Regions from separate parts of the Desulfosporosinus youngiae DSM 17734 genome, predicted to be linked through region 2. Evidence: riboswitches for the same ligand, from Rfam matches in the RefSeq annotation. Region 2 holds a riboswitch; each other region holds the start of a gene.
What was found. Region 2 has a riboswitch for molybdenum cofactor ahead of DESYODRAFT_RS16980 (FecCD family ABC transporter permease). Riboswitches for the same ligand answer to the same signal wherever they lie in the genome.
Positions count from the first base shown of each region.

Region 1: another riboswitch for molybdenum cofactor. It lies ahead of DESYODRAFT_RS17610 (hypothetical protein); the one in region 2 lies ahead of DESYODRAFT_RS16980 (FecCD family ABC transporter permease).
Region 3: another riboswitch for molybdenum cofactor. It lies ahead of moaA (GTP 3',8-cyclase MoaA); the one in region 2 lies ahead of DESYODRAFT_RS16980 (FecCD family ABC transporter permease).
Region 4: another riboswitch for molybdenum cofactor. It lies ahead of modB (molybdate ABC transporter permease subunit); the one in region 2 lies ahead of DESYODRAFT_RS16980 (FecCD family ABC transporter permease).

Region 1 is NZ_CM001441.1:3,768,861-3,773,597, reverse strand. It holds gene DESYODRAFT_RS17615 (hypothetical protein) at 4-528, shown strand; partial or broken gene DESYODRAFT_RS27485 (DUF3102 domain-containing protein) at 619-729, shown strand; gene DESYODRAFT_RS17610 (hypothetical protein) at 933-2,471, opposite strand; molybdenum cofactor riboswitch at 2,570-2,703, opposite strand; partial or broken gene DESYODRAFT_RS27480 (LbetaH domain-containing protein) at 3,239-3,441, shown strand; gene DESYODRAFT_RS17600 (hypothetical protein) at 3,461-4,318, opposite strand; gene DESYODRAFT_RS17595 (hypothetical protein) at 4,366-4,731, opposite strand.
Region 2 is NZ_CM001441.1:3,624,480-3,629,216, forward strand. It holds gene DESYODRAFT_RS16970 (ABC transporter substrate-binding protein) at 1-496, opposite strand, end outside; gene DESYODRAFT_RS16975 (ABC transporter ATP-binding protein) at 602-1,402, opposite strand; gene DESYODRAFT_RS16980 (FecCD family ABC transporter permease) at 1,402-2,439, opposite strand; molybdenum cofactor riboswitch at 2,530-2,671, opposite strand; gene DESYODRAFT_RS16985 (class I SAM-dependent methyltransferase) at 2,868-3,560, shown strand; gene DESYODRAFT_RS16990 (hypothetical protein) at 3,560-4,363, shown strand; gene DESYODRAFT_RS16995 (ATP-binding protein) at 4,376-4,737, shown strand, end outside.
Region 3 is NZ_CM001441.1:612,479-617,215, reverse strand. It holds gene DESYODRAFT_RS02955 (MogA/MoaB family molybdenum cofactor biosynthesis protein) at 349-849, opposite strand; gene DESYODRAFT_RS02950 (MOSC domain-containing protein) at 849-1,283, opposite strand; gene moaC (cyclic pyranopterin monophosphate synthase MoaC) at 1,504-1,974, opposite strand; gene moaA (GTP 3',8-cyclase MoaA) at 1,978-2,949, opposite strand; molybdenum cofactor riboswitch at 3,022-3,150, opposite strand; gene fdhD (formate dehydrogenase accessory sulfurtransferase FdhD) at 3,304-4,089, shown strand; gene mobA (molybdenum cofactor guanylyltransferase) at 4,135-4,737, opposite strand, start outside.
Region 4 is NZ_CM001441.1:2,736,789-2,741,525, forward strand. It holds gene DESYODRAFT_RS12600 (hypothetical protein) at 1-2, shown strand, start outside; gene modA (molybdate ABC transporter substrate-binding protein) at 592-1,395, shown strand; gene modB (molybdate ABC transporter permease subunit) at 1,436-2,122, shown strand; gene DESYODRAFT_RS12615 (ATP-binding cassette domain-containing protein) at 2,122-2,775, shown strand; molybdenum cofactor riboswitch at 2,837-2,970, shown strand; gene modB (molybdate ABC transporter permease subunit) at 3,084-3,770, shown strand; gene DESYODRAFT_RS12625 (sulfate/molybdate ABC transporter ATP-binding protein) at 3,772-4,737, shown strand, end outside.

The sequences.
Region 1 (4,737 bases), 140 kb from region 2:
TGCTTGACCATAACGTTTACAAAATTCGCTGGATTTTGTTTTATTTTATTATCAGTGCTAAGACTTACACCCTTTATAAATGCAACTGGGAAGTGGTTGCTATATGTTTCGCTTGCAGCGTTTTTTCTAATATTATCTGACCTAATAGAGTTCTACATCGAAGGTATAGCAGTAAAGAGAGAGGTTAAACTGAATAAAACATTAAATCACCTACCTTCAGTCCTCCTTGCGGGTTCACTGATAGCTGTAATCGTTTTACCCTATCTGAAAATCAATATTCCTGTAAAACAAGTTAATGCATTGAGTGACGCTATTACATTAGTTAGCTTAGGTATCGCAATAGCACTAATTGGGTTCAAAACAGAAAGAACAAAAAAATCATCATTTGATAAAACTAATTCTATAAGGGATGAGATCAGAGAGTATATAAATTCAATTGAAGGAAAGCGTGTCATTGATGAGAGGATAAGCGAGCTATCGTCACAAGATACACAATCAATTGGAGTGCAAAGAAAAGATTCAAAGTAAGGGTTTGTTGCTGCTACTTATGCGGGCTGGGTTTACCTGAAAATTTACAGAAAATAGCCAAGTTGAGGTGTTTTTGAGTGAATTGACTTAAGTTTACTCCTTCTGGGATTATCGGAAGAGGAGCGGAAGGAATTCATCGCCCAAAACGATGTGGCCGGCATGACGAAACAGGAGCTCCAGCAGGCCTTGAAAGATAGGGAGCCAGGCCATGCAGGAGAAAGAGCAGGCCCTTAGGGTATTCGCCGTATTCCAGTGCAGGAAGGGTTGTGTACGGTTTTTTTATGGATGATCACTGAATAGATAACTCCCCATATAGCAATAGGTTTACGCTGAAAATAGACAAAATGGATGCACCTTACGGACGAAATTATTGATACACTTTGGAAATCATGATCAAACCCCCACTAATGAGCTGCTAATCTCTTATTTAATTCTTCAGCTATTTCTAATTCGACTAAATCGATATTTGTTTTACCAATATAACCTGCCGGAATATCATTTGCTCTTATGAAATCGACAGTTTTATAATAGGTTTTGTGGCTCATATATTTTGAATAAAAGAGAACAAAATCTATCTCTCCAAAACTTCTAAATTCAATCTTGTCATTAAAGCCATCTATCGTAAGAATTGTGGGAAATTTAGCCTTTAACCGTTTTCTCCAACTTGGGGTCCCTCCGATGATTAAGAGCTTCTTATTGGTGATAAACTTCGATAAATCTAATGAAGTCTCTGTGGGTAAATAATCATTTTTAAGATCGATGAAAAACTCCCGAAGTTGAAAAAGTTCCTGTCTATTTTTCATTTCAGTATTTAGGTTTATTTTAAGTTTATCGATCTTCTTATTTAGCTCATTAATTTGTGCTTCATAAAATCTGCTTTGCTCAGATAAGGCATTTTTCAGTTTAAACTCATAATTTTCAATCTCACTTTTTAGTTTTTGTGCCTGGATTTCAACAGTGTCTTTTTCTGATGATGCAATATCTAACTTCTCCTTAAGAGCTTTCAATTCGGAATATAGGGCATCTTCATCACTATAAGTAAGATAAAGTTCCCTTGCTCTTAAGTATTCATTAAGCAGCATTTTTACAATATATCCGGCACCGAATGATTGCACAACCTGAGTTTTATCAAATTCCGATTTTCTCGTAGTTTTTATAAATGCCAGCATAACTTTATCTAAATCATTTTGGTTAAGCTTAGGAGAAATGGAATCAACATCTAATTTATGGATTAAAAGGAGATTGCGTAAACAACTTACAATATTTTTTATCTCTTTATTCTTACTATAAAGAATATCTGAGGAATTTTTTATTACTCCAAGTTCATTCTTGACTATCTGTTTTACTTTGGCTAATCTATTTTCTCTTTTTAATTCACTTTCAATATCAGTATTAATAGGGTTAATGTTAATAAACAAACTTGCCACATTAAATGCGTTTTCCACAACTTGCAGGTTGAGTAAATTTTCATTCATTTGTTTCATGGTGTAAAAATATAAAACAATCAGCGTTTCAGTTAACTTGAGGTTTTTATTGGTGTCTTCTATTGCTGGCAAATTTTTTCTAAATCCATCGTAATTATTATTTTGAGCATGAATATATACATCTTTGTAATATTTCTTGATGAGCCGTAAGACCTTCACTTTTATCAGCTCGGATTGTTCGGCGCTTAGTAAAATACCCAAAGTTTTTTTAGCATAAATTTCTTGTTCCAAGTCACCGTTACTTAGTAAGACATGATTATATCCTGAAAAGTTTTTAGCGTTTTCAAAGAACATTAATTTATTCTGATTATAAATGGAAGCTATATCTTTTCTCATTTCCTTATTTAAAGACAATCCCACAGAAATAATTGCCATAAAATATTCTTCTGCATCATTTAGGTCAATATCATGATTCTCTGAGAAAAATTCCATGACTTGTTTCATTTTTATACTTGCCAATGAAATTCACCACCTAACAATTTTGAAATGCATTGGTACTCGAAAAAAATAAATGGCTCCGCCAATAGAAAGCGGAGCCATAACTGATTTTAAATCCAGTTGGCTTTAATCCACCTCCTTTTCAAAACGTGAAGGCATACCCGTTTCCAAGTATACCCCGAGGGTTCTAGACCCTGTCCGGTGTCCATAGATTGCTCTTTAGGTTCATCCCGGCTCGGAGATTCGTTTTTTAATTTTAAATCTTGAATTTACCGTTAAAACCAGCACCATTGACTGTTATCTGATTATCTCGGGAACATTCAAATGTTGGATAATAGCTTTGTTTGTTTATATTTAATATTGGTAAGAAAAATGAGGCTTATGGATCTGATTGTCGAACCTACGTAAACATGAATTATACGTTTCCTCTGTTATTATACTGCACAAAATTCCTGTTTATCAATGTTTTTATTAATTTTCGTGTAACACGCTTTTTTAAAGAACTAGATTGGAGAGGTATATTTTTATTGAGTCAGAAGATCCGTAAAACTGGAAGGAATGGAAAGCGGGAAAGAAGGCCAAGAATACGCTATATTGACCGACTCCATGACATTTATCCGGATTTTTTAGCAGATATTTCACTTAGCAAAAGATCGAATGATTTATCAATGTTCAAGAAAACCCTGGTTTCTAATACCATGGATTTCAGCAAAAATATCCTTATTACTCAGTAATAGGGGTGAAGCATATGGTTAAAAGTGAAAAAGAGAAAATGCTATCAGGCGTTTTTAGGACCAAATGTTCAAATCTATACGGTTGGGCATCCTACTGACCCCGCGGAGAGACAAATAATGTTTGGATTGGCGGCGGAACCATTATCTGCCCGGGAGTGACAATCGGAGATAACCTGACGATAGGCGTGGGGAGTGTGGTGACTAAGGATATACCTGACAATGTAATTGCCGCGGGTAACCCCTGCAAAGTAATCAAAAGGCCTCCGCCTAGGGCGATTAAGCTTCATATCCAAAAAGTGTCATTTGATTTTTGCCGGTGGTGCAGATTGCAACCTCTACAGCATCTAATTGAATCGTATTGCCCAGGCCCAGCCCGGTATGGCTTCCCACAAATGATGTCTGAAGATTATTTATTACGTCCCAGGGAGCAGGTGCCCCCAGTACTGCAGCGGTTATATCCTGTTCAAGGGGATTTGTCAGATAATCGGCAGTACCGATTAAGGAACGGCTTACCTGCCCCAGTCCGGTCCAGGCTGCCTGAGCATTGGGCCGCCAGGAAAAGATCATTGAACTGACCCCTACGGCAACGGTCAGACTGAGTCTGCAGTAGAATTTTATAACAACCTGCTCAATATCCAAATAATTAGACATTGCCGGAAGCAGGCTGTACCCTAAGATGATATTTCCTCCGGTCTGTGTAAGCAAGCCTGAGGCTAAAGAGGCAACGCTGCCATTATGAAGTCCCACGGCATTATTAACATTGGTGAAATCAGTCCTGCCGTTATAGGCTGTCTGAGTAGCTGTAACAGCCCCGGAAGTATTGCATTTTATTTGCTCATCAGATGTTCTTACCATAAGAGGAGTGTTTGGACTGAGATTATAAGGAGAATAAAAACTTTGACTTACCGTACTGAAAGGCTCTGTTATTCTGAGGGAAAGGAAATCATTATTTCCATTACTTAACAGGAGGGATACCGCCTGAGAAGCCGATGCTTGCACTGCTGTCAGACAGACGCTTTTCTGCGCCTCCGGAGTCCAAAGAGTTATTCCGCTGGTCAGGACGCCAAAGCTGGCATATTTAATCAGGTTTGAGTTTTTTTCAATAGCTGCTGGAATTTGCTGAGGACTGCTCATTAACCGGCTCTCCTTTGATTTTTTGACCTGGCCTTGAATGCCTGGCCTTATAACTCATACCCTATCAGGGTGACATTGACGGTTCCGGCAGCACTTGTGGTAACAGACACCGCTTCATCCGGATTAAAGCGAATAGGGGATAGGAAGCTTTCACTGCAGGTGGCCAGGCTGCTGGTAAGCATAATCGACATGAAAACAGAGTTGCTTCCTCTGTTTAGCTGAATGACCACCGGAACAGAGGCAGAAACCTGCCATGCCGTCATGAATATGCTTTGGCCGGAAGCCGGTGTCCAAATCGTTGTATTGGTTTGAGCGGTAGTGAATGTCCGGAAGAAGACGATATCGGACGGATATTCTCTTGTAACCAAGGGCTCTTCTAAAACAATACTCATGAGTCTGGTTTGATCGCCCATAAGAAA
Region 2 (4,737 bases):
AGCCTTCAAACACGTCATCGGAGTTGGGCGTCATCATCCCGTCAATATACACAGGCATATTCAGGGACTTCATTTTCTTATTGGCTTCAGCAGCCGAATTAGGGGAGATAATAACATCCGGGTTGGATTTCAGCATTTCTTCAACGTTCACTTTATCGAAGCTGCCATAATCGGGAATGCTGAGAATCTGGGGAAAGGCATGCCGCATCCAGGCATAACGGCTGGTATCCGCCATGGCAGACACCAAATCCACTCTTCCCAGCAGGGCAACTGCGCCAAAGGAACCCATCCAGGAGGTGATAGCCACTTTATTCAATTTGGCGGGTAAGGTAACACTGTTTCCGGCCATATCCACTTTGGTGACAACCTGGGATTCCTGCCCGGCAGCTTTATCTGCCGTTCCATTGGCAGCTTGAGGTGCATTGTTGCAGCCCACTACGGAAAACATCATTAGAAACCCCAAAACGATACTAATTACTTTTATGCTCTTGTTCATGACAAATTTCTCCTCTCTTAAATGACCATGGTAAAATTTTATATCCTAGGCATCTGCCGGTTCACAATTATTTGGCAACTTATTGCTTCCCTCCTCTTTTCCGCCCTAGGACAGCGGAACGCATACTTTTATGTCTGTCGAGCCTGTTACGGCGGAACGCGGCAGAATACCCGTGTTGATGATTTTCGTCTCAACAGCATAAAGATCCCTCAGGCTATGCTCTGTGATGACCTGATTGGGGCTGCCCGTTGAATAAATCCCCCCGTCTTTCAGCAGGAGCGCTTTGTGAGAATACAAAAAGGCATGATCGGGAAAATGGGAGGCCATGATGATGCTGAGTCCTTTCTCAGAAAGCCGGTATATCTGGTTCAGCACCATCTGCTGATTGCCGAAATCCAAAGCTGCCGTCGGCTCATCCATGATCAGGATTTTCGGCAGTTGGGCAAGCGCCCGGGCAATCAGCACCAATTGCCGTTCTCCTCCGCTCAGTTCCTGATAGCGCTTGTCAATCAATCTGGCAATGTTAAGCTGCTCAACCACACCCTCTGCGATCCTTTCATCCTCTTTTTGCGGGGAGGCAAACATTCCCAAATAGGCTGTCCTGCCCATTAAAATCACATCCAACACCGAATAGGAAAAGGGCGGATTATTGGCCTGGGGAATATAGCCGATAGTCCGGGCAATTTCAGCTCTGGACCATTGGCTGATGTCCGCCCCGTCAACAGTAACTGATCCGCCTAACATCCGGATCAAGCCCAGCATGGATTTGAACAGGGTGGATTTCCCTACGCCGTTTGCGCCTAAAATGCACAGAACTTCCCCCGCCGCAACCTGGAAATTTATGTTTCTTAAAACCGGCTTGTCCGCCGAATAACCGCAAACCCCATTTTTCAAGGCAAATAGCATTAGGCCGCCTCCTTTCCGCGCAGCATGAGGGAAATAAAGAAGGGCGCGCCGACAATCGCCGTCAAAACACCTAGAGGAATTTCCACACTGGACAGGGAGCGGGCAAAATTATCCACCAAGAGCAGGAAACTACCGCCGATAATCAGGGAAGCGGGCAGCAAAAACTTGTTGTTGGGTCCGACAATCATGCGTGCCAAATGAGGGATGACCAAACCAACCCAGCCGATCAAGCCGCCAATGGAAATAGACGCGGCAGTCAGTATGGTGGCGCAGACAATAACAACAATCCTCAATTGTTTCGTCTCAACACCCAAGGCCTTAGCTTCATCTTCACCCATGGAAAGAACATTCAGCCTCCAGCGCAGCAAGATCAGAGGCACCGCTCCTATCACCATGGGGATAAGCGCCCAGCCGATATCGGTTATGGTAATATTGGCCAAGGTGCCCAACAGCCAGAAAGTGATGGTCGGCAGTTTGTCCAGCGGGTCGGCCAGGAATTTCAGCAAAGACACCAGAGCGCTGGCCAATGAGGATACAAAAATCCCGGAAAGAATCAGGGCCAGAGCGGGGTCGCGCTTAATCCTGCTGCCGACAAGACAGGAACAGCCCACAGCCAGCAAGCTCATGGCAAAAGCCGAAATCTGAATCCAGACCGCTCCCAAGCCGTTAAAAATAGCCAAAGCCGCTCCAAAGGACGCCCCTGCGGAAGCTCCCAGGATATCCGGGGAAACCAGAGGGTTTTTAAAAACGGCCTGATAAGAAGCCCCGGCCAGCGCCAGCAAGCCGCCGATCAAAACTGCCGCAATGATTCTGGGAAATCGTATATAAAAGACAACTGTCTCAAAAGAATCCGGCCAGGTAGGGCTTATAGGGAACACTTTACTCATAAATATCAAGGTAACTTCGCGAAGGCTGATGCCGCTGTAACGTCCAAAATTAAATGAGCCGATGAAAATGACTATTAAAACCCCTAACAGGACAAACAGCTTAAGGTTCAGCAGCCTTTTTTGTTCACTGCGGCTTAAACTTTGCTTCATATTATTCTCCCTTCTTATTTATATATAAAAATGCGACCTGCTTTGAGGAATTAAAAGCAAGCCGCATCAGTATCTTCAGCGGTAAGGCATTCTTCTGCCGCAGCTTTTCCTTCTCAAAAGTGAAGGTTAGACCGTTTCCAATCATAACCCCGTGAGCCCGTAAAGTTCAGACTCAGGTTCTGACAGCATGAGTTATCCTTTTAGCTGTCAGAACACGGAAAAGACCTATTATTTGTATTATTTTACGATATAAAGGTGGAAATTGTCTGTTCGATTTATAACCTGTCCTAAAATATTTGATGATCAGCAGGTCAAATTGTGCAACGTTGCATAATTCGACCTGCCAACCCCCTGAAGGAGGATTTAAAAAGCCAAAAGCAGAACCTTACAAATTAAATATAAGAATTTGAACACGAGGGTGATTGCAAATGAAGGAAGCACTTTTTGACCACGTCGCCGCACATTATGATTCCTGGTATGGTACAGAGCTTGGCTCCGTATCGGACCAAGTTGAACGTCATCTGGCTCAATCCATGTTTAAGGCACCGGGGCCCCGGGTTCTGGAGATCGGCTGCGGTACCGGACAATATACCGGCTGGCTTGTGCAGGAGGGATACGAAGTCACTGCTGTGGATATTTCCGCTGAAATGATGGCTCTGGCCCAAACGAAACTAGCGGCCCTTGCGGAAAACACCGCAAACGCTAAGCCTGTTCACTGGCGTCATGCGGATATTACAGAAATTCTGGATCAACTTGTATTCTATGATGGGATTTTTTCCATGACCGCCTTTGAATTCATACCGGAACCGGAAAAGGTCCTGCAAAAACTTTTTAGTCATTTAAAACCCGGGGGCTGTATGGTGATCGGACTCATCGCCGGCAGGAGTGCTTGGAGTGAATACTATGCGGAGGCAGCCCGCAGCAATCCCGCTTCGGTCTTCGCCCGTGCTGCTCTTTACAGCAAAGAAGAAATAAGCTCCTGGCAAATCGGTGTACCTGCCGAAATCGGCGAATGTCTCTTCTTCCCGCCCAAGGTTCAAACAACAGCCGAAGCCCTGGCTATGGAGGAGAAAAAAGAAGGCAATCCTGGGTTTGTGGTGGCCAAGTGGGTAAAGGACTGATGAAAACCTCAAAGCTTATGGAAATGATCAGGACTAACCCCAATGCCATAGCCTACATCCCTAATCCCTCGGATGAGCTAAAGTTATTGGCTGTTCAACAAAATGGACTTACCTTAAAATATATAGAAAATCCAACTCCAGAGATGCAGAAATTAGCCCTGGACAATAATAGCCGGGCGATTCAATTTATCAATAACCCTACCGAGGATATGATGACCAAAGCAATCAATGACAGCTGGGTTAACTTAGAGTATATTGAAAGCCCAACCGATCCGTTAATCAAATTGGCCATCAATCAAGCCGGCTGGGCTATCAAATATGTTCAGAATCCAAGTGAGGAATTGCAGTTATTAGCCGTACGAAAAAATTACGATTCCATTAAGTTTATCCAGGAGCCTAGTGAGCGTGTCCAGGAAGAGGCTGTAAAAATCAGTTATGATGCCTTAAGATATATTAAGTCTCCAACCCCTCAAGCGGAGCTTCTGGCCATCAAGAAGAACGAGAGGGCTATTACCTTTATCAATAATTTAGATAAACCTAAAATCTTAGAATTTCTGAAAACCAATAGTTTAGTGATTAACTATGTTATGCAGAAACTATCTAACTCTGAATTAGAACAAGTTTTAAAGGAAGTCCTAGCCAGGGAAGATGTAGACGAAAACTATGTCCGGGATTTTTTAAATTGCAGTTATATCCATCAAAACAGCGGCCTTCTGCCCATGGACAAGGTCATGTTTATTTATAAATATGGAAGCAAAAAGGCGAAAAAAATAGCTGTTGATGAAAAGCTGAAGATGCTGTAGGAGTGAGACATCATGAATTTTACAGACACCTTAAAAAGTGTTGACTTAGTGCTATCCACAGGAGAAGTTCCTTTAATCGTTGGGGAAAGCGGCATCGGCAAAACAGCCTTAGCCAGAGAAATTGCTCAGGCAAATCATTGGAGTTTAATTGTTATAAATGGGAATCTCCTTAAAGAAGGGGAAATCGGCGGTCTGCCCACCATAGAATCCTATTCAGGGGTTAACGGCAAAGCAGACCCGGTGGAAAAGAAGGCGACAGTCTATGCCGTCCATCATAAGCTGCGGGAAATCGATGAAGAAATAGCGCGGGGCAAAACCGTTCTTTTATTTATCGACGAAATCAACCGTTGTGAACATACCGTCCAGCAGGAACT
Region 3 (4,737 bases), 2.6 Mb from region 2:
TTTGGAAAAAGAGTTTTATAAAGCACATAATCCTTCCTGAGCATCCTGTGTGCAAAATGCTCTTTTGCGAGGCACGTTAAATTTTAGTGCTTGAACCATCCCATCTAAGGACTTTCATACATTAAATTCCGAAAGATAAGCTGGGCTAATTGGCCAAGTTTTGACCAGGTAAAAGATTAACGACTTTTACTTGATATTATTTATGAAGAAACAGGGGGACAGGTGCGTTGTTTTAGTTTTAAAACAACGCACCTGTCCCCCTGTTTCCAAAGAACTGTTAATCTCGTTTAAATTAAAAACTATTAATAGTTAAATTAGGATTAAAAAGTTTTGATGTATTTCATCCCATTACTGCTGAATTGTTGACCCACATTCACTTGCTTCTCCTTTGAGAATCTGAATTCCATGGGGAATTGCAGGCGCAATCGCTGCGAAGCATTCGCGAACTGCTTTAACACTGCCTGGCATATTAATAATCAGGGTTCGCTTTCTAAGAACTGCAATTGCTCTGCTTAACATTGCCTTTGGAGTCACTTTAAGACTCTCCATCCGCATGACTTCGGCAATACCCGGGACCATTCGATCTGCGACAGCCAGAGTCGCCTCTGGTGTGACATCCCGCATTGAAAACCCCGTACCCCCGGTCGTTAAGATCAAATCCAGGCCAAGTTCATCTGCCCAATGGCGCATGGTTTTCTCCAGCAACACCTGGTCATCAGGAAGCACTACATACTCCACAACCTCTCCATCGATTTCCTGAACAAGCTTAGCAAGGGCAGGTCCGGAAAGGTCTTCCCTTTCCCCACGTGACCCCTTGTCACTAGCCGTTATAACTCCCACGCGAAGCATCAATTGATCACCTCAATGCTATCTCCGACTCGAACAACTCCGCCCTCCAATAACCGAATAAAAATTCCTTCTTTCGGCATCACACAATCTCCAGCTTGATGGTAGATGGCGCATTTTGTGTGGCATTCCTTACCAATTTGTGTTACCTCTCCAATGCTTGTATCTCCAATTTTTATTTTTGTTCCAATCGGCAGAGTAAATAATTCAATACCTTCTGTTGTTAAATTCTCTGCGAAATCCCCTGGGCCTACCTTCAACCCTTTATCTTGCATGGACTTAATACTCTCCATCGCCAGTAAACTGACCATCCGGTGCCAGTCTCCGCCATGAGCATCGCCTTCAAGCCCAAAGCCCACTTTTAAGATGCCTTCACCCACATTCTTTTTGCGCATCCCTTTTCGTTCACTTGTACAAACAGCTACTATTTTTCCCATAATAATATGCCTCTCCTTCATGCTCAATTATTAGTCCATACGGCAGTTAGTCAAACTTATGCAAGACTTAGTGCCACTTACTTTCTGCTTATAATGTTTAGTGGCAGTTAGTCTCGTATATAGGAGACTACATTTCTGAAGCCCCGCTTCAGAAATGTCTAGTCGAACTTATGCAGGGACTTACTGCCACTTACTTTCCGCCTAAAATGTTTAGTGGCAGTTAGTCCCGTACAAAATGCCCGCTTTTTCCCCCCAGCTTTTCTGCCAGAAAAATTCCCTGGATCGTCATCGTCTTATCGATTGCTTTGCACATGTCATAAATGGTCAAGGCAGCAATACTAACTGCTGTTAATGCTTCCATTTCCACACCGGTTTTTCCGTGGACTTTCACGCTAGCTTCGATATCTATCTCACCAGGTTCCACCAGTTTAAAACTTAATTTAGCACCGGTAATCGCTAAGGGATGGCACATTGGAATCAGTTGTGAGGTCTGCTTTGCCGCCATAATCCCCGCAACTTGGGCCACTGCTAAGACGTCTCCTTTAGCAATCTGCCCTGAGCGAATTCTTTCCAGGGTTTCTGGTTTCATCAGTATCTTACCTTGGGCAACAGCAACCCTAGCAGTTTCTGCCTTGTCACTGACATCCACCATCCGTGCGCGTCCTTCTTCATCAAAATGTGTTAATTCCATTGCTTACCCTCCGATCTGAGACATTACACGTGTATCTTGCCAAGCTTCATTGTTCATATGATGTTCTGCTGGTTTATGCCAAACCGCCTGTGCAAATACCTTCAGAATATCCTGATCCGAACTGCCCGAACGCAGGACCTCTCTTAAATCAACTTCATGTTTACTATGCAAACACGGTCTTAATTTACCGTCTGCCGTCAAACGCACACGATTGCACGTGCTGCAAAAATGACGACTCAGGGCGCTGATAAAGCCGATACTTCCTTTATAACCGCTTGGCTGAAAATATTCAGCAGGGCCTCCGCCGGCAATCACTTTAGTTGGAGCATCTTCATTGAGCCCTAGTAGTTCTTTCATTTCTTTAATTGAGACAAAATCACTCCGATGCTCCGAGCTGACACCAATCGGCATGAGTTCAATAAATCGAACATGAAGCGGATATTGTTTAGCCAGCTTTAGAAAGCTGGGCAGTTCTTCCGTATTAAATCCGCGCACAACGACAACATTAACTTTGACCGGATTAAGGCCGGCCTCCAGCGAACGAAAGATTCCCTGAATCACTTTTGAGACATCCCCTCCGCGAGTATTCTCAAAAAAGCGGGTTTTATCCATCGTATCCAAGCTAATATTAACTCGGTGAACTCCTGCAGCCTTTAAATCAAAAGCCATTTCCGGAAGTAATAATCCGTTCGTTGTGAGCATGAGATCTTCAACTCCAGGAAGTTGAGCCCCCTCGCGCAGGAATTCCAAAATGTCCTTGCGCACAAGAGGTTCTCCGCCTGTAATACGAAATCTCCGAAAACCTAATTGCGTGCTTATCCTCATCAATCTAAGTATTTCTTCGAAAGTAAGAATCAAATCATGCGGCATCCATTGTATCCCTTCTTCAGGCATACAATATTTGCAACGCAGATTACAACGATCCGTCACTGAAATTCTGAGATAATCAATTCGCCTAAGAAATTGATCTTGCATTATGTCTCCTCTTTCTGGATTAGATTTTAAAACAAAAAACCCCACGGTCTGTAAACAACCGGGGGAATATAATCCACCTGTCAACAGACTCCTTTCCAGCAGGAGATATCACAGTTTCCCATAATACCCGAGTGCCTAAGACACTAGTCTGGTCACCATAGCATTGCTTTAGGCAATCCAGCTTCGGAGCGAAACGATTCAATTTAACCTTCACTTTAACCTTTAAGAAATAATTCGTGATAAAGTCGAAAATTCCTTTTATTAATATATTACATTTTGTCTTTTTAATAGAAACTGATTCAGATTCTTGAAAAATTAGTGTACACTATAAAAAAAAGGTCCAAGGAGGTTAAAATGCCAAACGAAACGGTTACCCTTTCCATTCTTAAAGCCGATGGAGCATTAATAGAAGGAAGAGAAGATACAGTTGTCCGAGAGGTTCCATTAACTATTCACTATAATCGAGATGAGATCGCCACCCTATTGTGTTCACCTTCCCAGACTGTGGAACTTACTCTTGGGTTTTTATTCAACGAAGGGTTCATCCGGGTTCCTGAGGACGTGTACGAAATTCGCCAAGATTCTTCAGACCACATGGTTTGGGTTGAGGGTAAACCTTGTGTTTTACAGAAAGAACTTATGAGCAAACGATTTGTATCTGCCTGCTGCGGTAAAAGCAGAGCTTCGTTTTGTTTTGCCAATGATGCACTTATGGTTAAACCTCTTGTCTCAACTTATAGCATCCCACTTCAGGAAGCTTATAATTATGCTAAATTTTTACAATCCTATCTTCCTCTCTTTCAGGAGACGGGTGGGGTACACAGCGGCGGAGTTGGCAATAAAGGCGATATACTCCTAACCAGCTATGATATTGGCAGGCACAATGTCTTTGATAAGCTCAGCGGTGAAGCCTTTCGCACTAAGTTGAGCCTTGAAAACCATGTTATCTTCTTTAGCGGCAGAGTTTCCTCCGAAATCCTGCTTAAGGTTGCCAAAATGAATGTTCCCATCCTCATTGCCCGTGGCGCGCCGACAGATATGGCCCTTTCTCAAGCAACTGCTTTGAACATTACGATTGTGGGGTTTGCAAGGGAACAACGCTTAAATATTTACACCTGCCCGGAACGAATTATTTTCTGAACATTAAAAATAAGATTTTAGCTCAGTTTTCGAAGAGTAGATTTATCATTTATGGATAGCTGCCCAGTCTTCGGGTGTATTCACGTTGCAAAAGACGTTTATCGAATCCGAAACCCCCTCCAGTTCCTGTTCTTCCACATACTTCACGGAACAGGCAGGATAGAGATCTATGATCTTGAGGCACCCTGCCTCAAGATTCTTTTTTATTATGGGAAGGCAACAGCGATGATAATAGGCGTGTAACGGATGGAGGCCTGACTTAAGCTTTGGAACGACAACATCATAGTCTGAAATCCATTTTGCCAAGCTGCGGATAATGTCTGCTTTTAAAAATGGCATATCACAGGCGACAAAAAAAACCTCATCATATGCGGCCGCTGTTAAACCCTGATATAGCCCTTCCAGCGGGCCTCGGCCGAGAACTTCATCCTGAATAATAGGTACCCCAAAGTGGGCAAAACGTTCTGGAGTGTTGCTGCTAATGATTACTTCCGAAAATACGTTTCGCAAAACCTCTAAACTCCGTTCTGCCAGAGACCTTCCGTCTATTTCGAGAAAAGCCTTTTCTTTTTTCATACGCGAGCTTTTTCCGCCTGCTAATAAAACTCCAGTCGCCTTCAATTTCGGAAGTTGTTTTTCGAAGTCTCG
Region 4 (4,737 bases), 890 kb from region 2:
AGGCAATGCCTGCGTATTATTTCTTCTGAAAGTTAGACAAAACTAACAAACTTGATGATGTGCTGACTGTTGCCGGCCGGATTCTGAAGGAAATTATCCTGCCTCTTCCGAATTGACGGAAATCAGGAAGGAGATCATAGCCACTATTACGGAATAAGAAAAAACCTTTTGTCTCAATCAGAGTCGAAAGGTTTTTATTTCTCGTTATTTAGGATATAGGATCATATCCTTAGGAAAAACATCTTGAAAAAAGCGCATAAACTGTAATCTTAGAAATTTTAAGGATTTCTGCGGCTTCTTCAACGTATAAGAAACATTATTGGATATAGTGAGCCTCCAGACTATTCTAATGGAGATAATAAAAACTATAATTATATTGCTAAGTTATTATAACCTATTGTATAATGACATTGCAGTTGGGTCTTGTTGGTTGACGTTAGTTAGTATTATATTATGTTAATCTATATAAATCTGAAATATATGAATTCATTGCACAAATGTATAGATTGAGTAATATAAACGAACTTAGACTAATTTGGACTAATATAAATCAACTGAAATATAAATTTACATATGTTAGGAGGAGTTCGAATGAAAAAGGTTTCATGGATGTTAGTGTTTAGTTTTCTTTTAATTTTAACTACGATTGGCTGCAGTTCGGGAAATAATGCCCCATCGGCAAACACTCCCAAGGCTGAACCCACAGAGATCATGGTGTCTGCCGCAGCCAGCCTGAAGGATTCATTGACCGAAATCCAGAAAGAGTATGCCGCAAAGGTTCCCGAAGTTAAGCTTACCTTCGTCTTTGGAGCTTCAGGTACACTGCAGCAACAAATTGAACAAGGAGCCCCGGCAGACCTTTTTATTTCTGCAGGAAAAGCTCAGATGGATGCTTTGGAACAAAAGGATTTGTTGGTTAAAGAGAGTAGGCTCGACTTAGTAGGCAATGAATTAGTCTTGGTTGCAGGGAAGGATAACAGTAAGGTTACATCCTTTGAAGATCTGACTAAGGCAAATGTTCAAAAGATCGGTATTGGAACACCTGAGTCTGTACCCGCCGGAAAATATGCCCAGGAAGCCTTGACAAGTCTTAAACTTTGGGATACATTACAGCCTAAGTTTGTAATGGCTAAGGATGTGACCCAGGTTCTGAATTATGTGGAAACAGGTAATGTAGAGGCAGGACTCGTATACCGGTCCGATGCTTTAGGGTCATCGAAAGTCAAAGTCGTAACGGCAGCTCCGGAGAGCAGTCATAAGCCTATTACTTACCCGGCAGCGGTTATTTCGGCAACTAAAAATAAACAACTTGCCGAAGACTTTTTAAAATACTTACAGGGTTCGGAAGCTCAACAGTTATTTGTAAACTATGGATTTAAAACATTAGCTAAATAACTAAAACGTTGGCCAAATAATTACTTTCCGGGGGAATCCAATGGAATTTAGCGTTATTCCCATTATTCTATCTTTGAAAGTTGCCTTTGCTGCCGTCGTTATTGTCGCATTCTCTTCTATACCAATAGCCGCCTTTATGGCTAAGCGCGAGTTTTGGGGCAAAGATATTGTAGAGTCAATCATTACTTTGCCCCTGGTGCTCCCTCCCTCAGTTGTTGGCTTTATGCTGTTGTTTGTTTTTGGGAAGAATGGCCCGTTAGGCAAGTTATTCGAACATTGGTTTAATGTCAGGATAGTCTTTACTTTGGCGGGGGCCGTAATAGCAGCCGCCGTTGTGGCTTTTCCCTTAATGTATCAATCCGTAAAGGTTGCTATTGAAAGTGTTGATCAAAACCTGGAGAAAGCGGCGCGTACTCTGGGGGCTGGAGAACTAAGGGTGTTTTTCACCATAACTCTTCCCTTAGCCTTGAATGGCATTATAGCGGGCTTAGTTTTAGCCTTTGCCCGGTCTCTGGGGGAGTTTGGAGCGACGCTGATGATTGCCGGGAATATTCCTGGTAAGACGCAAACTATGCCCATTGCTATTTATTTCGCTAATGAGGCCGGCGACACAGGGGAAGCAGGCATATTGGTTGTCATTATGACTATTTTTAGTTTTCTGGTCATTTATGGATTAAACCGATGGGGGAAAGGATCACGACGAGACTCCCGAGGAGGTGGAGCGTAATGCTAAAGGCTCATTTTAAAAAGAAGCTGCCTTCCTTTGAGCTGGAAGCCGATATCACCTTAAAGAGCGGTATTCTCGCCCTGGTCGGTCCTTCCGGTGCCGGCAAGACGACGATCCTGCAATGTATAGCAGGCCTCCAGACTCCTTCATGGGGGGAAATTAATATCAATGATAAAATCATCTTCTCTTCTGAGCATAGGGCAGATATTCCTATCAGAAAGCGGCGCATAGGGTATGTTTTCCAAGACTATGCTCTCTTTCCCCACATGTCGGTGGAAAAGAATGTGATGTACGGTAAGCCTCAAAAAGGAAGTATTCCCAATAAGGTTCTTGCCGTTTCCAATGTTCTGGAGATGTTGAAAATTGCTCATCTCAGAAATCGCTATCCCAATCAGATTTCGGGAGGAGAAAAGCAACGGGTTGCTCTCGCTCGTGCCTTAATGACTGAGCCGGAACTTTTGCTGCTTGATGAACCTCTTTCCGCTCTGGATCAGGACACGCGGAGTACCCTCCAGCAGGAGTTGCTTAAGCTTCAAACCCAATGGCAGATTCCTTTTATTTTGGTCACTCATGATGCCCGGGAGGCGGAAATGCTTGGCAGTCAGATCATTAAGCTGGATAAGGGCAAACAAGAGGAAATTAAGAAACTTTAGACAAAAAAATTACCAGGAAGTACTTTACAGATAACTGAAGCGGATTAATTGGTCCGAAAAATTGAAGAATGACCTCCGAGCCAGAATGACCTAAAGAGCAATTCCAAGGTCACTGGACAGGATCGCAGATCCTCAGGGTATTCCGGGAAACTGGTATGCCTTCACAGTTTGAAGAGGAGTAGTTCGGGTTAGACTGGGATACCAGTTTATTTAGCTCCCTTTTCGGGAGCTTTATTTTTTATACCATACTATTTACTAATATCATAACTAGATAAGGTAAGGGGGGTTGCGGTGTTTATAATGATTTAATGGGAATGGACTTTGCCCCGCTGCTAATTTCCCTAAGAGCAGCCACCATTTCAACGATTGTGACTTTTTTCTCAGGAATTGCGGCTGCCTGCTTTGTTTCAGGCTACAGGGGGAAATTCAAAGGGCTGATTGACGGTGTACTTACTCTGCCTTTAGTTTTACCGCCTACAGTTGTCGGGTTCCTGCTCCTGGTACTGTTTGGCAAGAACGGCCCCTTGGGAAGACTCCTGATGGCAGTTGGGCAAACGGTTATATTTTCCTGGCCGGCAACGGTTATTGCAGCTTCAGTGGTTGCCTTTCCCTTAATGTATCGAACGGTTAGAAGCGCCTTTGAACAAATTGATCAAAATATTATTAATGCTGCACGTACACTGGGTGTCTCAGAGTGGAAAATCTTTTGGAAGATAACCATCCCGCTTTCCTGGCCGGGGGTGGCGGCCGGTACTGTCTTAGCTTTCGCCAGGGCTTTAGGGGATTTTGGGGCTACGCTTATGATTGGCGGCAACATACCCGGAAAAACACTGACCATTCCTGCGGCGATTTTCTTTGCAGCCGAAAGCGGAGAAATGAGAAGGGCTCTGATATGGGTGATACTTATTTTTATAATTTCCTTGATCGTTATGACGTTAATGAACTATTGGACGGATTACCAGCGCAAGATGACTGCTGTTACTGGCAGGAAGTAATATGAAATTATGGGTGGATATTCAAAAGAAACTTCCGGGTTTTACCTTAGATGTTAAGTTTGAGACAGATGGGGAGATTCTTGGACTTTTAGGGGCTTCCGGGTCAGGTAAAAGTATGATTTTGCGCTGTATCGCTGGCATCGATACGCCTGATACAGGAAGGATTATTCTCAACGACCGAACGTTGTTCGACTCCAAGCGAAGAATTGATCTCCCTTGCCGCAAGAGAAAAGTGGGTTATTTATTCCAGAATTATGCCCTTTTCCCTAATATGACGGTGGAAGATAATATTGGATTTGGCATTGAAGACAGAAAGCGCGCAGATAGAATAGCCATAATCGAGGAAAAAGTGAAGATGATCAAGCTGGAGGGTTTAGAAAAGAGGTATCCAAATCAACTTTCCGGGGGACAACAACAGCGGGTTGCTCTGGCCAGGGCTTTAGCTATTGAGCCGGAGGCGCTGCTCTTAGATGAACCATTTTCCGCACTTGACGACTATTTAAGAAACCACATGGTCAAACAATTGACCGAAACCTTATCAGGCTATCAAGGAGTTACCCTGTTCGTGACCCATAACATGGATGAAATCTATAGCATTTGCCATAGATTAGTCGTATTGTCTTCAGGGAAGATTGAAGCAAAAGGGGGGACAGAGGAGGTATTCAGCTCTCCGCCTTCACTCGTATCCGCACAATTAACAGGCTGCAGAAATTTCTCTCCGGCCATCTACAAATCGCCCTTTGAGTTGGAGGCAACGGATTGGGGGATAAACTTAAAAACCAAGAGAGAAATCCCGAAACAGATTGAGTTTGTAGGTATTCATGCTCATGCTCTTGAATTGGCGTTAACGGAAAAAGAGGACAATGTGTTTGAAGGCCGGCTTAATTTCATCAGTGAGACTCCTTCCCGGGTGACAGTCTATCTCGTTACGGAAAAGGAAGCCCGGAGACAGGAGAATCACCAAATT